DNA from 3 places in the Bradyrhizobium sp. CCBAU 65884 genome. Region 1 is predicted to be linked to each of the others. Evidence: predicted binding sites of a transcription regulator. Region 1 holds the regulator's gene; each other region holds the start of a gene.
What was found. The regulator PhoB, encoded in region 1, activates phosphate uptake and scavenging genes when phosphate is short. The targets are predictions, from matches to a motif close to TGTCATNNANCTGTCAT.

Region 1 (5,930 bases):
TCGACGTGTTCAAGACGGTGCCGCCGGTGCTGAAGGAGGCCGCCTACGGCGTCGGCTGCACCACCTGGGAAGTCGTCCGCAGCGTGGTGATCCCCTACACCCGCGTCGGCATCATCGGCGGCGTCATGCTGGCGCTGGGCCGCGCCCTCGGCGAGACCATGGCGGTGACCTTCATCATCGGCAATTCGTTCCGCATCTCCTCATCGATCTTCGCGCCGGGCACCACGATCTCGGCGGCGATCGCATCCGAATTCGCCGAGAGCGACGGCCTGCACCAGTCCGGCCTGATCCTGCTCGGCCTCTTGCTGTTCGTGCTGACGTTCTTCGTGCTGGCCGCAGCGCGGCTGATGCTGATGCGGCTGGACAAGAAGGCGGGGAAGTAACGTCATGGCGCTCAATCCGATCTATTCGCGTCGTCGCCGCAAGGACATCGTCATCCGCGGGCTCTGCTTCGCCGCGGCCGCCTTCGGCGTCACCTGGCTCGCGCTGATCCTGATCACGTTGCTCTTCAACGGCCTGGCCGGCCTCAATCTTGAGATCTTCGTCGCGGATACGCCGCCGCCGGGTTCGACCGAGGGCGGCCTGCGCAACGCGATCGTCGGTTCGATCATCATGACGTTGATCGGCGTCGGCATCGGCGCGCCGCTCGGCCTGTTCGCCGGCACCTACCTTGCCGAATACGGCCGCAACGACCGGCTGACCTCGGTGATCCGCTTCATCAACGACATCCTGCTCTCGGCGCCCTCGATCATCATCGGCCTGTTCATCTATGGCGCGGTGGTGGTGCCGATGCGTGGCTTCTCCGCGATCGCGGGCGCGCTGGCGCTCGCCGTCATCGTGATCCCGGTCGTGCTGCGCACCACCGAGGACATGCTGCTGCTGGTGCCGAATCCGCTGCGCGAGGCGGCCTCGGCGCTCGGCCTGCCGCGCTCGCTGGTGATCAAGCGTATCGCCTATCGTGCGGCCCGGTCGGGCCTCATCACCGGCGTGCTGCTCGCCACCGCCCGCGTCGCCGGCGAGACCGCGCCGCTGCTCTTCACCGCGCTGTCGAACCAGTTCTTCAGCCTCGGCCTGAACAAGACGATGGCCAATTTGCCGGTCACCATCAACAACTTCGTCCAGAGCCCCTACGCCTATTGGAAGCAGCTCGCCTGGAGCGGCGCGCTGCTGATCACGCTCACCGTGCTTGCCCTGAACATTGGCGCGCGCATCCTCGGCGCCGAGAGGACTGCAAAATGACCGACCTGTCCGTTTCCATGAGTTCCAACGCTCATCTGGCCTCGCAGCCGCTGCCGGAAGCTCCGGCCAAGGTGACGGTGCGCAATCTCAATTTCTATTACGGCGAGCACCACGCGCTGAAGAACATCAACCTGACGCTGGGCGCCAACCGTGTCACGGCGTTCATCGGCCCGTCGGGCTGCGGCAAGTCGACCCTGCTGCGCATCTTCAACCGGATGTACGACCTCTATCCGGGCCAGCGCGCCACCGGCCAGCTCATGCTGGACCAGACCAACATCCTCGACCCCAGGCTCGACCTCAATCTGCTGCGCGCCCGGGTCGGCATGGTGTTCCAGAAGCCGACGCCGTTCCCGATGACGATCTACGAGAACATCGCCTTCGGCATCCGCCTCTACGAGAAGATCTCGAAGTCCGAGATGGACGACCGCGTCGAGAAGGCGCTGCGCGGCGGCGCGCTGTGGAACGAGGTCAAGGACAAGCTCAACGCCTCCGGCCTGTCGCTCTCCGGCGGCCAGCAGCAGCGCCTGTGCATCGCCCGCACCGTCGCAGTGCGGCCCGAGGTGATTCTGTTCGACGAGCCCTGCTCGGCGCTCGATCCGATCTCGACCGCCAAGGTCGAGGAGCTGATCCAGGAGCTGTCCGAGAACTACACGATCGCGATCGTCACGCACAACATGCAGCAGGCGGCGCGCGTCTCCGACAAGACCGCCTTCATGTATCTCGGCGAGCTGATCGAGTTCGACGACACCAGCAAGATCTTCACGTCGCCGAGCGACCGGCGCACGCAGGATTACATCACCGGCCGGTTCGGCTGAGGAGACGCGACATGGGTACTGAACATACCGCAAAAGCTTTCGACACCGACCTCCAGGAGCTCACCCGCCTGGTCGCCGAGATGGGCGGCATCGCCGAACGCATGATCGTCGATTCCGTCGGCGCGCTGATCCGCCGCGACGTCGCGCTCGGCCAGCGCGTCGTCACCATCGATGCCGAGCTCGACGCGTTGCAGAAGCGCATCGAGGAACGCGCCGTGCTCACCATCGCCCGCCGCCAGCCGATGGCGGTGGATTTGCGCGAGATCGTCGGCGCCATGCGCGTTGCGACCGACCTCGAGCGCATCGGCGACCTCGCCAAGAACATGGGCAAGCGCGTCGCCGCGCTGGAGACCGACTTCCATCCGCTGAAACTGTTCCGCGGCCTGGAGCACATGACCGACCTCGTGCAGCAGCAGGTCAAGTCGGTGCTGGACGCCTATGCCGCACATGATCTGCCGGCGGCGATGGCGGTGTGGAAGGGCGACGAGGAAGTCGACGCGATCTGCACCTCGCTGTTCCGCGAGCTCCTCACCTACATGATGGAGGATCCGCGCAACATCTCGTTCTGTATCCATCTGATGTTCTGCGCCAAGAACATCGAGCGGATCGGCGACCACGCCACCAACATCGCCGAGACCGTGTTCTACATGATCGAAGGCCAGGCGATCACCGACAAGCGGCCGAAGGGCGACATGACCACCTTCGCCACGACGGTCCCGAATACCTGAAGACTCAAGGAGCGACGACCCGATGGGCGCACGCATTATGGTGGTTGAGGACGAGGAAGCTCTCACCGAGCTGCTTCGCTACAACCTCGAAGGCGACGGCTATGACGTCGAGACGGTGATGCGCGGCGACGACGCCGACACCCGCCTCAAGGAGCACATCCCGGACCTGATCGTGCTCGACTGGATGCTGCCGGGCCTGTCGGGCATCGAGCTGTGCCGGCGGCTGCGGACCCGGCCCGACACCAAGCAGCTGCCGATCATCATGCTCACCGCGCGCGGCGAGGAGAGCGAGCGGGTGCGGGGACTTGCGACCGGCGCCGACGACTACATCGTCAAGCCGTTCTCGGTGCCGGAGCTTTTGGCGCGCGTGAAGGGCCTGCTGCGCCGCGCCAGTCCTGAGCGGCTCGCGACAGTGCTGGCCTATGGCGACATCGAGCTCGACCGCGACAAGCGTCGCGTGGCGCGCTCGGGCCGGCCGATCGATCTCGGTCCGACCGAATATCGCCTGCTGGAGTTCTTCCTGGAGCATCCGGGCCGCGTGTTCTCGCGCGAGCAGCTGCTCGACAGCGTCTGGGGCCGCGACATCTACATCGATGAGCGCACCGTCGACGTCCATATCGGCCGCCTGCGCAAGCTGCTCAATCTCGGCCGCGAGCAGGACCCGATCCGCACCGTCCGCGGCGCCGGCTACGCGCTCGACGATCGCTTCGCGAAGGCGGAACAGACGGAGGCTCGGTGAGCTGCGGCCACACTCTCGGTGTCGTCCCGGACAAGCGTCAGCGCAGATCCGGGACCCATAACCACGGGGAGTAGTGATCTCGAGAAAAAGGTAACTCCGAGTCCCGTAACCACATCTCGCGGTGGTTATGGGTCCCGGATCTGCGCGCGCTTGGGGCGCGCTTGTCCGGGACGACATCGGATGTGTCGAGCCGTCACTCGTATGACGGCGCCGTCTTTGCAGTCACTGAACCAGCTAACTCAGCGCGGACCCGGCTTTGCCGGGGCACGCCGGCGATCCGCCGCCGGCTGATACGCCACGCGCGAGTGCTGGGCGCAGTAGGGCAGGCCGGACAGCGCCCTGCCGCCGCAGAAGAAGAAATCCGGGCTGGAGGGATCGCCGACCGGCCAATGGCAGGTGGCCTCGTTCAGCTCGAGCAGCGACAGCCGCTGGCTCATCGGCACCACGTTGTCGTAGGTGACCGGTTCGGCCTCCACCTCGACCTCGAAGGCCTGCGCCAGCGCGGTGTTGCCGCGCGCAATGGGGCGGGTCACCCGCATCATGTGCTGCGCGGGACGCGCCTTGCGCGGCCGGGGCGCTGCCGATGAAGGGCTCTTGGCACGGCCGGACAGACCGAGCCTGTGCACTTTGCCGATCACGGCATTGCGGGTCACATTGCCGAGTTCAGCTGCGATCTGGCTGGCCGAAAGTCCGGCCTCCCAGAGCTTTTTCAGCTGCTCGACGCGATCGTCGGACCAGGTCAAAACCGTCATTGCACCCTTTCCCTCGCTACGCGCCGCCATCCTGGGGCCTCGCAGCGATTGCCTAAGCCTTCAAAAACCCGTGCCGTCAGAATCCCTTAAGGCTCGCCGGGCGCGTGACTGACGCCCGAACGTTTACGCCGGTACAAGAGGACTCTTGGGATCAGAACCGCTGCACGAGATGTCGTATCTGACAATCCAAACGCTACAATATGGCGTGACTCCCGCGCAAGAGTCCGCCGACTCGCTTCCACATGTTCCGTGGTGAAAACCCGCAAAATCGGCACCGCAAGACTACGGATTCAGCGTTTCCCGAGGCTTTCCGGGCGGCATTGACACCCGTCTTGCCAGGCATAAGATAGTCGCGCGTGCCGCCCTTAAAAGGCGGCACGTTTCGTTTTCCGGGCCGGTCGATGGTGCGTTGCGCAATGCACGCGTCACACCGTCCGCAACATTCAAGTGACATCATGACTAACAGCGCAGCGCCGCATTTGCTCCCCGTTTTCGCCAGAGCCGACCTCGGCTTCGAGCGCGGCGAAGGCTGCTGGCTGATCGCGACCAATGGCGATCGCTATCTCGATTTCACCTCGGGCGTGGCTGTGAATGCGCTCGGCCATTGCCACCCGCATCTGATCAAGGCGTTGCAGGAGCAGGCGACGAAGCTCTGGCACATGTCGAACCTGTTCCAGAGCCCGGATGGCGAGAAGCTCGCCAACCGGCTTTGCAACGAGAGCTTTGCCGACTTCGTGTTCTTCTGCAATTCGGGCGCCGAAGCGCTGGAGGGTGTGATCAAGGTGGTCCGCCATCATCACTTCTCCAAGGGTCATCCGGAACGTTATCGCATCATCACCTTCGAAGGCGCCTTTCACGGCCGTACGCTGGCGACGCTCGCCGCGACCGGATCTGCAAAATATCTCGAAGGCTTTGGCCCGCCCATGGATGGCTTCGACCAGCTGCCGCATGGCGATATCGAGGCCGTCAAGAAGGCGATCGGCCCGCACACCGCCGGCATCCTGATCGAGCCGATCCAGGGCGAGGGCGGCGTGCGCTCGGCAACGCCGACCTTCCTCAAGGCGTTGCGCCAGCTCTGCGACGAGAAGGGCCTGCTGCTCGCCTTCGACGAGGTGCAGACCGGCATGGGCCGCAGTGGTGATCTGTTCGCGTATCGGCGCACCGGCGTCACGCCGGATGTGATGTCGCTGGCGAAGGCGCTTGGCGGCGGCTTCCCGATCGGCGCGGTGCTGGCGACCGCGGATGCGGCCGACGGCATGGGGCCCGGCTCGCACGGCTCGACCTTCGGCGGCAATCCGCTGGCGATCTCCGCGGCCAACGCGGTGCTCGACGTCATGCTCAAGCCCGGCTTCTTCGACCACGTGCAGAGAATGTCGCTGCTGCTGAAGCAGAAGCTTGCCTCCGTGATCGACCGTCATCCCGATGTCGTCAGCGAAGTGCGCGGCGAAGGCCTCCTGATCGGCATCAAGGCCGTGGTGCCCTCCGGCGATCTGGTCGCGGCCCTGCGTCACGAAAAGCTGCTCACTGTCGGGGCCGGCGACAATGTCGTGCGTTTCCTGCCGCCGCTGATCGTGACCGAAGCCGAGATCGAGGACAGCGTCGGGCGGCTCGAGCGCGCCTGCGCCGCAATCTCGTCCAGCCAGACCAAGCGGGCGGC
Region 2 (5,930 bases), on a different contig from region 1:
AGCTGTTCGCGGCCGGCTATGCGGCCTGCTTCATCGGCGCGATGAAGTTCGTCTCGTCGCAGGGTGGGCCGAAGGTTCCGGCCGATGCCTCCGTGACCTCGACCGTCGGCATCGGCCCGCGCTCCGAGGGCGGCTTCGGTCTCGACATCGATCTTGCCGTCTCACTGCCGGGCCTCGCCCGCGCGGAAGCCGAGGCGCTGGTCGAGAAGGCGCACCAGGTGTGCCCGTACTCCAATGCCACGCGCGGCAATGTCGATGTTCGCCTGACGGTCGTCTGATCGAAAGTGCTGATTGGCTGGCCCGGGATCCCCCTCGGGCCGGCCGCTTCCGCTGATCTGCCAATCCTGATTTGCCATGCCGCGGCATGCGGCCGGCAGTGCATACGCCCCTACGCAACAGGCCATTGCTGGCTTGTGCGAACCTCGCTAGGCCTGTGGCCAAATATCGACACAGGGGAAGCGAAGGCATGAGTTCTGAAGCCGCCAGTTCTGAAGCCGCATTGGGCGCAATGAGCGGATTGCGCGTCATCGATCTCACGCGCGTGCTCGGCGGTCCCTACTGCACCCAGATCCTCGCCGACCACGGCGCCGACGTGATCAAGGTCGAGCCGCCCGCGGGCGACGAGGTGCGCGAATGGGGCCCTCCCTTCCACGAGGAGGACGCGGCCTATTTCGTCGGAATCAACCGCAACAAGCGCTCGATCGGCCTCGACCTCGCCTCCGAGGGCGGCCGCATCGTGCTGCTCAAGATGCTGGAGACCGCCGACGTCCTGATCGAGAATTTCAAGCCGGGCACGCTGGAGAAATGGGGCATCGGCAACGACGTGCTCAGCAAGAAATTCCCGCGCCTCGTGCATTGCCGGATCTGCGGCTTCGGCGCCGACGGCCCGCGCGGCGGCAATCCCGGCTATGACGCCATCATCCAGGCCATGACCGGCATGATTGCCGCGACCGGCTCGCCCGAGAGCGGACCGATGCGGATCGGCGTGCCCTTGGTCGACATCACCACCGGACTTTATGCGGCGATCGGCATCCTGATGGCGCTGTCGGAGCGGCAGCGTTCCGGCAAGGGCCAATTCCTGGAGACGACGCTGTACGAGACCGGCCTTGCCATCATGCATCCGCACACCGCGAATTATTTCATGCATGGCAAGCCGCCGAGCCTCACCGGCAACGAGCATCCCAACCTCGTGCCTTACGCGATCTTCCCGACCAAGACCGACGACATCTTCATCGGTGTCGGCAATGACGGCACCTTCCGCAAGCTCGCCAAGGAGATCGGCAAGCCCGAGCTCGGCACCGATCCGCGCTTTGCCCGCAACAAGGACCGCATCGCCAATCGCGAGGCGCTGCGCGCCGAGCTTGCTGCCGTGTTCAGCCAGCACGAGGCCGAGCCGCTGTGCAATCGCCTGCTCGCCGCGGGCCTGCCCGCCGGGCCCGTGCAGAAGATCGACCAGGCGTTGACCAACCCGCACACGATCGCGCGCGGCGATATTATCGAGAAGGACTGGTACAAGGGCGTCGCCTCGCCGATCCGGCTCGACCGCAGCAAGCCGAGCCTGCGCCGGCTGCCGCCGAAATTCAGCCAGCACTCCCAGGAGGTGCTGGGCGAGTTTGGCTACTCCAAGGCCGAGATCGACGCGATGGTCGAGAAGGGCACCGTCTGCGGCCCCGAGCGCAAGCGGTAGAGGCTACCACCTCCGTCCAATGAATGATGCCGCAGTGCGGCGCGGGCACGATAGTGCACCGCGAACCAATGCGGCTGCCCGCTCCGTCTTCGCCTATTTGCCGTCTTCCCTTTTCCAGCGCTTGCCGCTTTCGTTTCGGCCGCTTACACAGTCATGTGAACGTCATATGGCGCTGCTAGCGCAAGCGCTTCTTTTGACGGCCAAGGGAGGTTTACTTGATGGCTCTTCGACACTTTGGGGTGGCTGCCGCATTTGCACTCACGGTTGGCATGACGGCGTCGCCGGCGCTGGCCGTGACGGAAATCCAGTGGTGGCACGCGATGACCGGCGCCAACAACGACGTCATCGTCAAGCTAGCCAACGACTTCAACGCGTCGCAGAGCGACTTCAAGGTCGTTCCGACCTACAAGGGCAATTACGCCGACACCATGAACGCGGGCATCGCGGCGTTTCGTGCCGGCAACGCGCCGCACATCATGCAGGTGTTCGAGGTCGGCACCGCCACCATGATGGCTGCGACCGGCGCGGTGAAGCCCGTCTACAAGCTGATGGCCGAGGCCGGCGAGAAGTTCGATCCCAAGATCTACCTGCCCGCCATCACCGGCTACTACTCGACCTCGAAGGGCGAGATGCTGTCGTTCCCCTTCAACTCGTCGTCCACCGTGATGTGGGTCAATCTCGACGAGCTGAAGAAGGCCAATGTCGCGATCCCGAAGACCTGGCCCGAGACGTTCGAGGCCGCCAAGAAGCTGAAGGCTGCCGGTCATGACACCTGCGGCTTCTCCGGCTCCTGGGTCACCTGGGTCAATCTCGAGCAGCTCTCCGCCTGGCACAACGTCCCGCTCGCCAGCAAGGCCAACGGCCTCGACGGCTTCGACACCAAGCTCGAGTTCAACGGGCCGCTCCAGGTCAAGCATCTCGAAAACCTGGTCGAGCTCCAGAAGACCAAGGTCTACGACTATGCCGGCCGTACCAACACCGGCGAAGGCCGCTTCACCTCGGGCGAATGCCCGATCTACCTGACCTCGTCGGCCTTCTTCGGCAACGTCAAGGCCCAGGCCAAGTTCAACTTCACCGCGGTGCCGATGCCGTATTATCCGGAGGCAAAGGGCGCGCCGCAAAACTCGATCATCGGCGGCGCTTCGCTCTGGGTCATGGGCGGCAAGCCGGCCGACGAATACAAGGGCGTCGCAAAATTCCTGACCTTCCTCTCCGACACCGATCGCCAGGTCTACATCCACAAGGCCTCGGGCTATCTGCCGATCACCAAGGCGGCCTATGAGAAAGCCAAGGCCGAGGGCTTCTACAAGGACCAGCCCTATCTCGAGACCCCGCTGCTGGAGCTGACCAACAAGGAGCCGACCGAGAACTCGCGCGGTCTGCGCCTCGGCAACATGGTTCAGCTGCGTGACGTCTGGTCGGAAGAGATCGAGCAGGCGCTGGCCGGCAAGAAGACCGCCAAGCAGGCGCTGGATGCCGCCGTCGAGCGCGGCAACACGATGCTGCGGCAGTTCGAAAAGACCGCCGTCAAGTGAGGCGATGAGCGGCAGGCCGGTCCGCCGGCCTGCCGCTTCGGCGGACACCATGCAGAAGCAAGCCATTTTCCAATCCAGGCTATTGCCTTACGCGCTGGTTGCGCCGCAGCTCGCGATCGTCCTGCTATTCTTCTACTGGCCGGCCCTGCAGGCGGTGATCCAGTCCTTCCTGCTCCAGGACGCCTTCGGTCTGTCGACGAGCTTCGTCTGGTTCGACAACTATCTCGACCTGTTCAGGGAGCCCGCCTATTTCGAGGCGATCCTCCGCACCTTCTTCTTCTCGTTCGCCATCGCGGTCTCGTCGTTGTCCTTTGCGCTGCTGCTCGCCGTCATGGCGGACAAGCCCCTGCGCGGCTCGATGCTGTACCGCACGCTCTTGATCTGGCCCTATGCGGTGGCGCCGCCGGTCGTCGGCGTGCTCTGGATCTTCATGCTGCATCCCTCGCTGGGCATCATCGCGCGCTATTTGCGCGCGATCGGGGTCGACTGGAATCCGCTGCTCGACGGTGACCAGGCGGCAACCCTGATCATCCTCGCCGCCGCCTGGAAGCAGATCTCCTATAATTTCCTGTTCTTCCTCGCCGGCCTGCAGAGCATCCCGCGAAGCGTGCTCGAAGCCGCCGCGATCGACGGCGCACGCCCGATGCGCCGGTTCTGGACCGTGACCTTCCCGCTGCTGTCGCCGACCATCTTCTTCCTGCTGGTCGTCAACGTCGTCTACGCCTTCTTCGACACGTTCGGCATCATCGACACCATGACCCGCGGCGGTCCCGGCAAGTCGACCGAGACGCTGGTCTACAAGGTCTATTCCGACGGCCTGCTCGGCGGCAATCTCGGCAGCTCCGCCGCGCAATCGGTGATCCTGATGGTGATGGTCATCGTGCTGACGGGAATCCAGTTCCGCTTCGTCGAACGCAAGGTGACCTACTGATGGTCGAGGAAGAGGGCTTTCGGCGCTACGTCGCGCACATCATTCTCTGGATCGGAATCGCGATCGTCGCCTTCCCGGTCTACATCGCGTTCGTCGCCTCGACCCAGGACAATGCGCTGATCGCGAACGGGCAGATGTCGCTGCTGCCGGGCGGTCATTTCTTCGAGACCTATTATCAAACCATCTTCGTCGGCACGAGCGGCTCGACCCGCGAGCCTGTCGGCAACATGATGCTGAACTCGCTGGTGATGGCGCTGCTGATCGCGGTCGGCAAGATTGCCATCTCGATCATCTCGGCCTATGCGATCGTGTATTTCCGCTTTCCGTTCCGGATGCCGATCTTCTGGATCATCTTCATCACCCTGATGCTGCCGGTCGAGGTCCGCATCTATCCGACCTACAAGATCGTCGCCGATCTGCACATGCTCGACAGCTATGCGGGCCTCGCGCTGCCGCTGATCGCCTCGGCCACCGCAACGCTGCTGTTCCGACAGTTCTTCATGACGGTGCCGGACGAATTGCTCGAGGCCTCGCGCATCGACGGCGCGGGCCCCTTGCGCTTCTTCTGGGACACGCTGCTGCCGCTGTCGCGCACCAACATGGCGGCGCTGTTCGTGATCCTGTTCATCCTCGGCTGGAATCAATATCTCTGGCCGCTGCTCATCACCACCCGCGACGACATGCAGACCATCCAGGTCGGCATCCGCAAGATGATCACCACCACCGACGCGCTGACCGAATGGCCGATCGTGATGGCGACCGCCATGCTGGCCATGCTGCCGCCGGTGTTCGTCGTCGTCGTCATGCAGAAACTGTTCGTGCGCGGCCTCGTCGAGACGGAAAAGTAAGAAGTGAGTTTTCATGGCTAACGTCACCCTGCGCAACGTCCGCAAGACCTATCTCGGCGGCTTCGAGGCCATCAAGGGCGTCAACGTCGATGTCGGCGACGGACAGTTCTGCGTGCTGGTCGGCCCCTCCGGCTGCGGCAAGTCGACATTGCTGCGCATGGTCGCGGGCCTCGAGACCGTCACCGGCGGCGAGATCGATATCGGCGGACGTGTGGTCAACCAGGTCGAGCCCGCCGATCGCGACATCGCGATGGTGTTCCAGAACTACGCGCTCTATCCGCATATGAGCGTCTACAACAACATGGCCTACGGCCTGCGCAACCGTGGCATGAAGGAAGCCGAGATCAAGTCCCGCGTCGACGAAGCCGCACGCGTGCTCGAGCTCACGCCGATGCTGGAGCGCAAGCCGCGTCAGCTCTCCGGCGGCCAGCGTCAGCGCGTCGCCATGGGCCGCGCCATCGTGCGCCAGCCGAAGGTGTTTCTGTTCGACGAGCCGCTGTCGAACCTCGATGCGAAACTCCGCATCGCGATGCGCGTCGAGATCCGCAAATTGCAGCGCCGGCTCAACACGACGTCGATCTACGTCACCCACGACCAGCTCGAAGCCATGACGCTCGCCGACGTCCTTGTTGTGATGAACGGCGGCCAGGTCGAGCAGGTCGGCAATCCGCTTGCGATCTACGAGAAGCCGGCAACCACCTTCGTCGCCTCCTTCATCGGCGCGCCGCCGATGAATTTGATGTCGACGCGCCCGGAGGAGATCAGGTCGCAGCTTGCGGGCAGCGCGGCGGCCGACGCCGGCATTCTCGGCATCCGCCCGGAAGACTTCGTCATCACCGACCAGACCCCGGGCGGCGGCGTCGCTTTGCCGCTGACGGTGGAGGCGATCGAGCGCGTCGGCGCCGAAACCTTCGTCTACGGCTCGCGCG
Region 3 (5,930 bases), on a different contig from region 1:
GGCGGATTCGAGCTGGGCCCGATCCGCGAAGGCCACGATCGTGCCGGGCCTGGAGGCCGTCCTGATCTCGATGTCCTCGCGCAAGGTGCGCTTGAGCAGCTTGAACATGGACTCGAGCAGGCCGCGGCAATCGATCGTCTGGGGCTGCAGCAACTGGCGGCGACTGAATGCGAGCAGGCGCTGCGTCAGCTCGGCACCCCGTTCGCCCGACTGGCAGATGTCCTCGGAAAAGCGGCGCAGGTCGGGCCTCGCCTTGAGCTGCTCGCTCAGGTGCTCGGCGTTGCCGATGATGACGGTGAGCAGGTTGTTGAAGTCGTGGGCGATGCCGCCGGAGAGCTGACCGACCGTCTCCATCTTCTGCGCCTGCTGGAGCTGCTGCTCAGTCAGCTTGCGCGCGGTCAGGTCGTGGACGATGCCGACGAAGATCAATTCGCCGTCCTGCCGGGTCCGGCCGACCGACACGTCCATCGGAAAGGTCGATCCGTCCTTGCGCAGGCCGATGGCCTCGCCGGCGGTCGCGAAATGCCTTGCGTGGCTGTCGGGCGCGGTGCCCGCCTCGGGCATCAGCATCCTGACGTTCCGGCCCATGACCTCGTCGGCAGAGTAGCCGAACAAGCGTTCGCAGGCCGGATTGAACAGCAGAATATGGTCCTGCGCGTCGAGCAGGATGACCCCGTCGACCGCGGTCTCGACGATCGCGGTGAGGCGCGCCACGCTCTCGCGCATGGCGCGCTGGGCGTCGCTGACCTGCTGGAGCAGGAGCGTCGCGTCCCGGCTCTTGATTTCCTCCTCCTCGAGCGCGGCCTGGACCTGCCGCAGCTCGAACGGCGAGGGGATCGTCAGGATCTTCGGCAGCAGCGGCCAGAGCGCGCCCGCCGTGACCACGGATGCCACCGCGGTCGCCGCCTTGACCATGCCCTCGATGCCATAGACCGGGACCCAGAGCGTGTAGATCGACAATACGTGGGTCAGGCCGCACGCCATGATGAAGATCGCGAAGGCCCAATAGACCCAGCCGAACTTGAGGTCGCGCCGCTTGGTGACCAGAATCGCAAGGGCAAACGGAATCGAAAAATAGGCGGCGGCGATGCAGGCGTCGGAAACGACGTGAAGCCAGATCAGCTCAGGCTCCCACAACAGGCAGATGCCGTGCGGCGACAGCATGGACGAGTCGAGGAGACGTTCAAAAAAGGCCCACATCATTCCACCCCAAGATTCCGTTCCAGGCGGCTTGCGGGCCGGGAGCCCGCATCATGGGTGTCGCTGGACAGTTCCACTCTCACCTCGCGCTCCGGCGAAGCAGGTAAGGTTCGAGACTATACCAAGGGTCCGGCGCGGTTGCATTTTCAAGTCCGCACGATTGCGGGGCGTGCCGGCCCGCTGCTTGCCTGATTCGCAGGGAATACACGGCGTCGCGAATCACTGTCGAACACGGCTCGGCGCGCTTGCCGGTGTTCCACGGCCGCGCTAGGACAGGCCATGGCGGTGTCCTTATCCAGCAAAGGTGCCCGGCGATGACGACCCCGGTCGCACTCACCATCGCCGGCTCCGATTCGAGCGGCGGCGCCGGCATCCAGGCCGACCTGAAGACCTTTGCCGCGCTCGGCGTCTATGGTGCCTCCGCCATCACGGCGCTGACGGCGCAGAACACGCGCGGTGTCACCGGCATTCACCCAGTCCCGGCGGAATTCGTCACCGCGCAGATCGATGCGGTGTTCTCCGATCTCGACATTGGTGCGGTGAAGATCGGCATGGTGGCTGAGGTCGCCGGCATCGATGCGGTCGCGGCCGCGCTGTCACGCTGGTCGCCGCGGCATGTCGTGCTCGATCCCGTGATGGTGGCAACCTCCGGCGACCGCCTGCTGGCATCCGAGGCCGTCGACGCGCTCCGCACAAAACTGATATCGCTGGCGTCGGTGATCACGCCCAATCTGCCGGAAGCCGCGGCTCTGCTCGACGAGCCGGTCGCGGCAAGCGAGGCCGAGATCGAAAGCCAGGGGCGTCGTCTGCTGGCGCTCGGCTGCCGTGCGGTCCTGATCAAGGGCGGACACGGCGAGGGCGCCGAGAGCACCGACTATCTCGTCACGTCCGAAAGCACGATCGCGCTTGCGGCGCCGCGTGTTGCCACACGCAACACCCATGGCACCGGCTGCTCGCTGTCCTCGGCTGTCGCGGCTGGACTGGCCAAGGGCGAAGATCTGGAGCTCGCCGTGCGCAACGCCAAGTCCTGGATCAGCGCGGCCATCGCAGCCGCCGACCGCTTCAGCGTCGGGCACGGCCACGGCCCGGTCCATCATTTCCACAGGTTCTACTGAGGCGGGCCGTCCGCGGAAGCGCGGCCATCGATCCGTTGAGCGCTGGCTTCATCGTCCCCAATGCCTTGTGGCGACATCGAGCAAGCGCCTCTCCTTCGAGACGACCGCTTCGCGGCCTCCTCAGGATGAGGCTGAACTGCGTCGGTCCGCTTTGAATTTGCAGCCGCGCACTCCGCCCTCATCCTGAGGGCCCGCCAACGGCGGGCGTCTCGAAGGATGTGTTGCGGGGGAGATGGCCTCAGGGAAGAGTAGGGTCCCGGCGCCTCCTGCGGCGCCATGTCGCCTGATTGTCGCATGCGGCTGATATTCGCAGGCAGGCGAGGCAAGGCGTGATTCGTATCTGAGGGTGCCTCAAAAGTTCAATTGGTCATCCCCCTGTCACGGGACATTGTTACAGGCTGGCGCATGGGAAGTTACGATGTGAGTGACGAGAGCCCGGAGCGGCGCTTTCGCACGTTGTTCATCTCCGACGTTCATCTCGGAGCCCGCGGTTCTCAAGCCGATCTTCTGCTCGACTTCCTGCGCTACCATGATGCCGACACGATCTATCTCGTCGGCGACATCGTCGACGGCTGGGCGCTGAAATCGAGCTGGAACTGGCCGCAATCCCACAACGACCTCGTGCAGAAGCTGCTGCGCAAGGCACGCAAGGGCGCCAAGGTCGTCTACATCCCCGGCAATCACGACGAGTTCCTGCGCAACTATTACGGCACGCATTTCGGCGGCATCGACGTCGTCGAGAACACGGTCCACACCGGCGTGGACGGCAAGCGTTATCTCGTCATCCATGGCGACATCTTCGACCTCGTGGTGCAAAACGCGCGCTGGCTCGCCCATCTCGGCGACAAGGCCTACGACTTCGCGATCCAGATGAATCGCTTCGTCAACTTCTTCCGCCGCTTGTTCAAGGTGCCCTATTGGTCGCTGTCGCAATGGGCCAAGCAGAAGGTCAAGAACGCCGTCAATTACATCGGCGCGTTCGAGCAGGCGCTCGCCGCCGAGGCGCGGCGCCACGACGCCGACGGCGTGATCTGCGGCCACATCCATTACGCCGTGATCCGCGACGAGGGCGGCATTCGCTACATGAATTGCGGCGACTGGGTCGAGAGCTGCACGGCGCTGGTCGAGCACGACGACGGTCATTTCGAGATCATCACCTGGGCGGATCATTTGCAGAAGCCGGCAGCCGTCCCGCAGGTTGCAGCCAGAGCTGCATAACAGAGGCCGCCTGATGCGCATCCTGGTCGCGACCGACGCCTGGCACCCGCAAGTCAACGGTGTGGTTCGGACGCTGACCAAGCTCGCCGACGCCGGCAAAAGCCTCGGCGTCGAATTCACGTTCCTGCCGCCGCAATCCTTCCGCACCTTTGCAATGCCGAGCTATCGCGATGTGCGGCTGGCGATGCCCCGTCCCGCACGAATCGCCAAGCTGATCGAGGAGGCGCGCCCCGACAGCATCCACATTGCGACCGAAGGGCCGATCGGCCTGATGGTCCGCCGCTATTGCCGCCAGCGCAAGCTGCCGTTCACGACCAGCTTCCACACCCGCTTTCCCGAATATGTCCGTGCCCGCGTGCCGGTGCCGGGCTCGCTGATCTGGCGGGCACTGCGCCGCTTCCACGCGCCCAGCCGCGCCGTGATGGCGGCAACGCCTGCGCTCGCCCGCGAGCTGACCGAGCGTGGTTTCGACAATGTCGTGCTGTGGCCGCGCGGCGTCGACACCCATCTGTTCCACCCCCGCGCCATCGACCTTTGCCTGCCGGGACCGGTGTTCCTATCGGTCGGCCGCGTCGCGGTGGAGAAAAATCTCGAGGCCTTCCTCGATCTCGAGCTGCCCGGGACCAAGGTCATCGTTGGTGACGGCCCCGCGCGCGCCTCGCTCGAAGAGGCCTATCCCGACGCGATCTTCCTCGGCGAGAAGCACGGCGAGGAACTGGCGGATATCTATGCGGCCGCCGACGTCTTCGTGTTTCCGAGCAAGACCGACACGTTCGGCCTGGTGCTGCTGGAAGCGCTCGCGAGCGGCCTGCCGGTGGCCGCTTTCCCGGTGAAGGGTCCTCGCGACGTCATCGGCGATGCCCCGGTCGGCGCACTCGATCACGACCTGCGCAGCGCCTGCTTCGCGGCGCTGGACATCTCCCGGCAGGACTGCGTCGCGTTCGCCGCCAATTACACCTGGGAAGCCTCGGCGAGGGCCTTTGTGGCCAGCATTGAGGCGGTCGGCGCGGTGCTGCCTGGCCGGAACGCCGCGGAACAGCCGCGCTTCGTCGCCTGAAGAGAAAAATCCTCGCGCGGAGGTGTCTTGCCCGCGCTGCGGTGGCCGCGATAAGATCTGACATGACCGAACAGCTCCTCCCGATCGGCCCTGCCGATATCGACGCCGCAGCGCGCGTGATCGCGCCCTACGCCATCCGCACCCCGCTGTTGTCCTTTCCCGTGCTCAACGAGCGCGTCGGCGCCAAGGTCTTCCTGAAGCCGGAGATGCTCCAGCGCACCGGCTCGTTCAAGTTCCGCGGCGCCTTCAACAAGGTGTTCTCGATCCCGCAGGACAAGCGCGCCGGCGGTGTCGTCGCGTTCTCCTCCGGCAACCACGCCCAGGGCGTGGCGGCGGCGGCAAAGATTCTCGACATGCAGGCGACCATCGTGATGCCGGCGGATGCGCCGCTGTCGAAGCGCGAGCGCACCAAATCCTACGGCGCCGAGGTCGTGCTCTATGATCGCGACAAGGACGACCGTGAGGCGATCTCGCGCGGCATCGCCGAGAAGCGCGGCGCGACGCTGGTCAGGCCTTACGACGATCCGTTCGTGATCGCAGGGCAGGGCACTGCCGGCCGCGAGATCGCGGAGGACATGGCAACGCTCGGTCTCAGCCCCGACATCGTGGTGGCGCCGGCGTCCGGCGGCGGCCTGATCGCGGGCGTCGCAACCGCCGTGAAGGCGCGCTATCCGCTAGCCGAAATCGTGGTGGCCGAGCCCGAGGCGTTCGACGATCACGGCATTTCGCTGAGCGCAGGCCATCGCGAGCCGCATCCGCCGGCGGGCCGCACCATCTGCGATGCGCTGATGGCCCTGATCCCCGGCGAGATGACCTTCGCGATCAATAGCAAGCTGCTGGCGCGCGGCGTCACCGCCTCGGACAAGGAAGTCGGCGCCGCCGTTGCCTTCGCCTATCGCGAGCTGAAGCTCGTGGTCGAGCCGGGCGGCGCGGTGGGGCTCGCAGCGCTGCTTGCGGGCCGGCTCGACGTTGCCGGCAAGAACGTCGTGATCGTGCTCTCCGGCGGCAATGTCGATGCGGATTTGTTTGCGGAGTTGGTCGCCTAGCCGCCATTCCGGGGCTCGCGAAGCAAGAACCCGGAATCCACTTCTCCGCCGTCTCTGCCGCACAATGGATTCCGGGCCTGCGCCTCACGGCGCATCCCGGAATGACGATCGTCGAGGGTCGACATGAAGAAGGGGCAGAGCGTTTCCGCTCTGCCCCTTCTTCGTTGTGTGGCTCGCTGCGATCAGCGCATGAAGCCGCGGTGGTTATTGCCGCCGCCCGTGCTCGGGGCCTGGTTCATCGACTGGCGGAAGTTGTTGCCGCCGCTGTTGACCATGCGGTTGGTCGTGTTGAAC

Region 2: ugpB (sn-glycerol-3-phosphate ABC transporter substrate-binding protein UgpB) is a predicted target of PhoB. The motif match lies at 1,837-1,853, and genes of this name have one in related genera.
Region 3: XI03_RS36930 (UDP-2,3-diacylglucosamine diphosphatase) is a predicted target of PhoB. The motif match lies at 2,681-2,697, and genes of this name have one in related genera.

Annotation. Positions count from the first base shown of each region.
Region 1 covers NZ_LBJU01000105.1:16,300-22,229, forward strand. Annotated here, with positions in the region: gene pstC (phosphate ABC transporter permease subunit PstC) at 1-383, shown strand, start outside; gene pstA (phosphate ABC transporter permease PstA) at 388-1,239, shown strand; gene pstB (phosphate ABC transporter ATP-binding protein PstB) at 1,236-2,054, shown strand; gene phoU (phosphate signaling complex protein PhoU) at 2,066-2,782, shown strand; gene phoB (phosphate regulon transcriptional regulator PhoB) at 2,805-3,521, shown strand; gene XI03_RS11545 (GcrA family cell cycle regulator) at 3,761-4,273, opposite strand; gene XI03_RS11550 (aspartate aminotransferase family protein) at 4,729-5,930, shown strand, end outside.
Region 2 covers NZ_LBJU01000130.1:6,164-12,093, forward strand. Annotated here, with positions in the region: gene XI03_RS31960 (organic hydroperoxide resistance protein) at 1-278, shown strand, start outside; gene XI03_RS31965 (CaiB/BaiF CoA transferase family protein) at 467-1,687, shown strand; gene ugpB (sn-glycerol-3-phosphate ABC transporter substrate-binding protein UgpB) at 1,906-3,222, shown strand; gene ugpA (sn-glycerol-3-phosphate ABC transporter permease UgpA) at 3,272-4,153, shown strand; gene ugpE (sn-glycerol-3-phosphate ABC transporter permease UgpE) at 4,153-5,001, shown strand; gene XI03_RS31985 (sn-glycerol-3-phosphate import ATP-binding protein UgpC) at 5,015-5,930, shown strand, end outside.
Region 3 covers NZ_LBJU01000133.1:109,747-115,676, reverse strand. Annotated here, with positions in the region: gene XI03_RS36940 (PAS domain S-box protein) at 1-1,164, opposite strand, end outside; gene thiD (bifunctional hydroxymethylpyrimidine kinase/phosphomethylpyrimidine kinase) at 1,515-2,315, shown strand; gene XI03_RS36930 (UDP-2,3-diacylglucosamine diphosphatase) at 2,721-3,533, shown strand; gene XI03_RS36925 (glycosyltransferase family 4 protein) at 3,547-4,590, shown strand; gene XI03_RS36920 (threonine/serine dehydratase) at 4,653-5,636, shown strand; gene XI03_RS36915 (caspase family protein) at 5,819-5,930, opposite strand, start outside.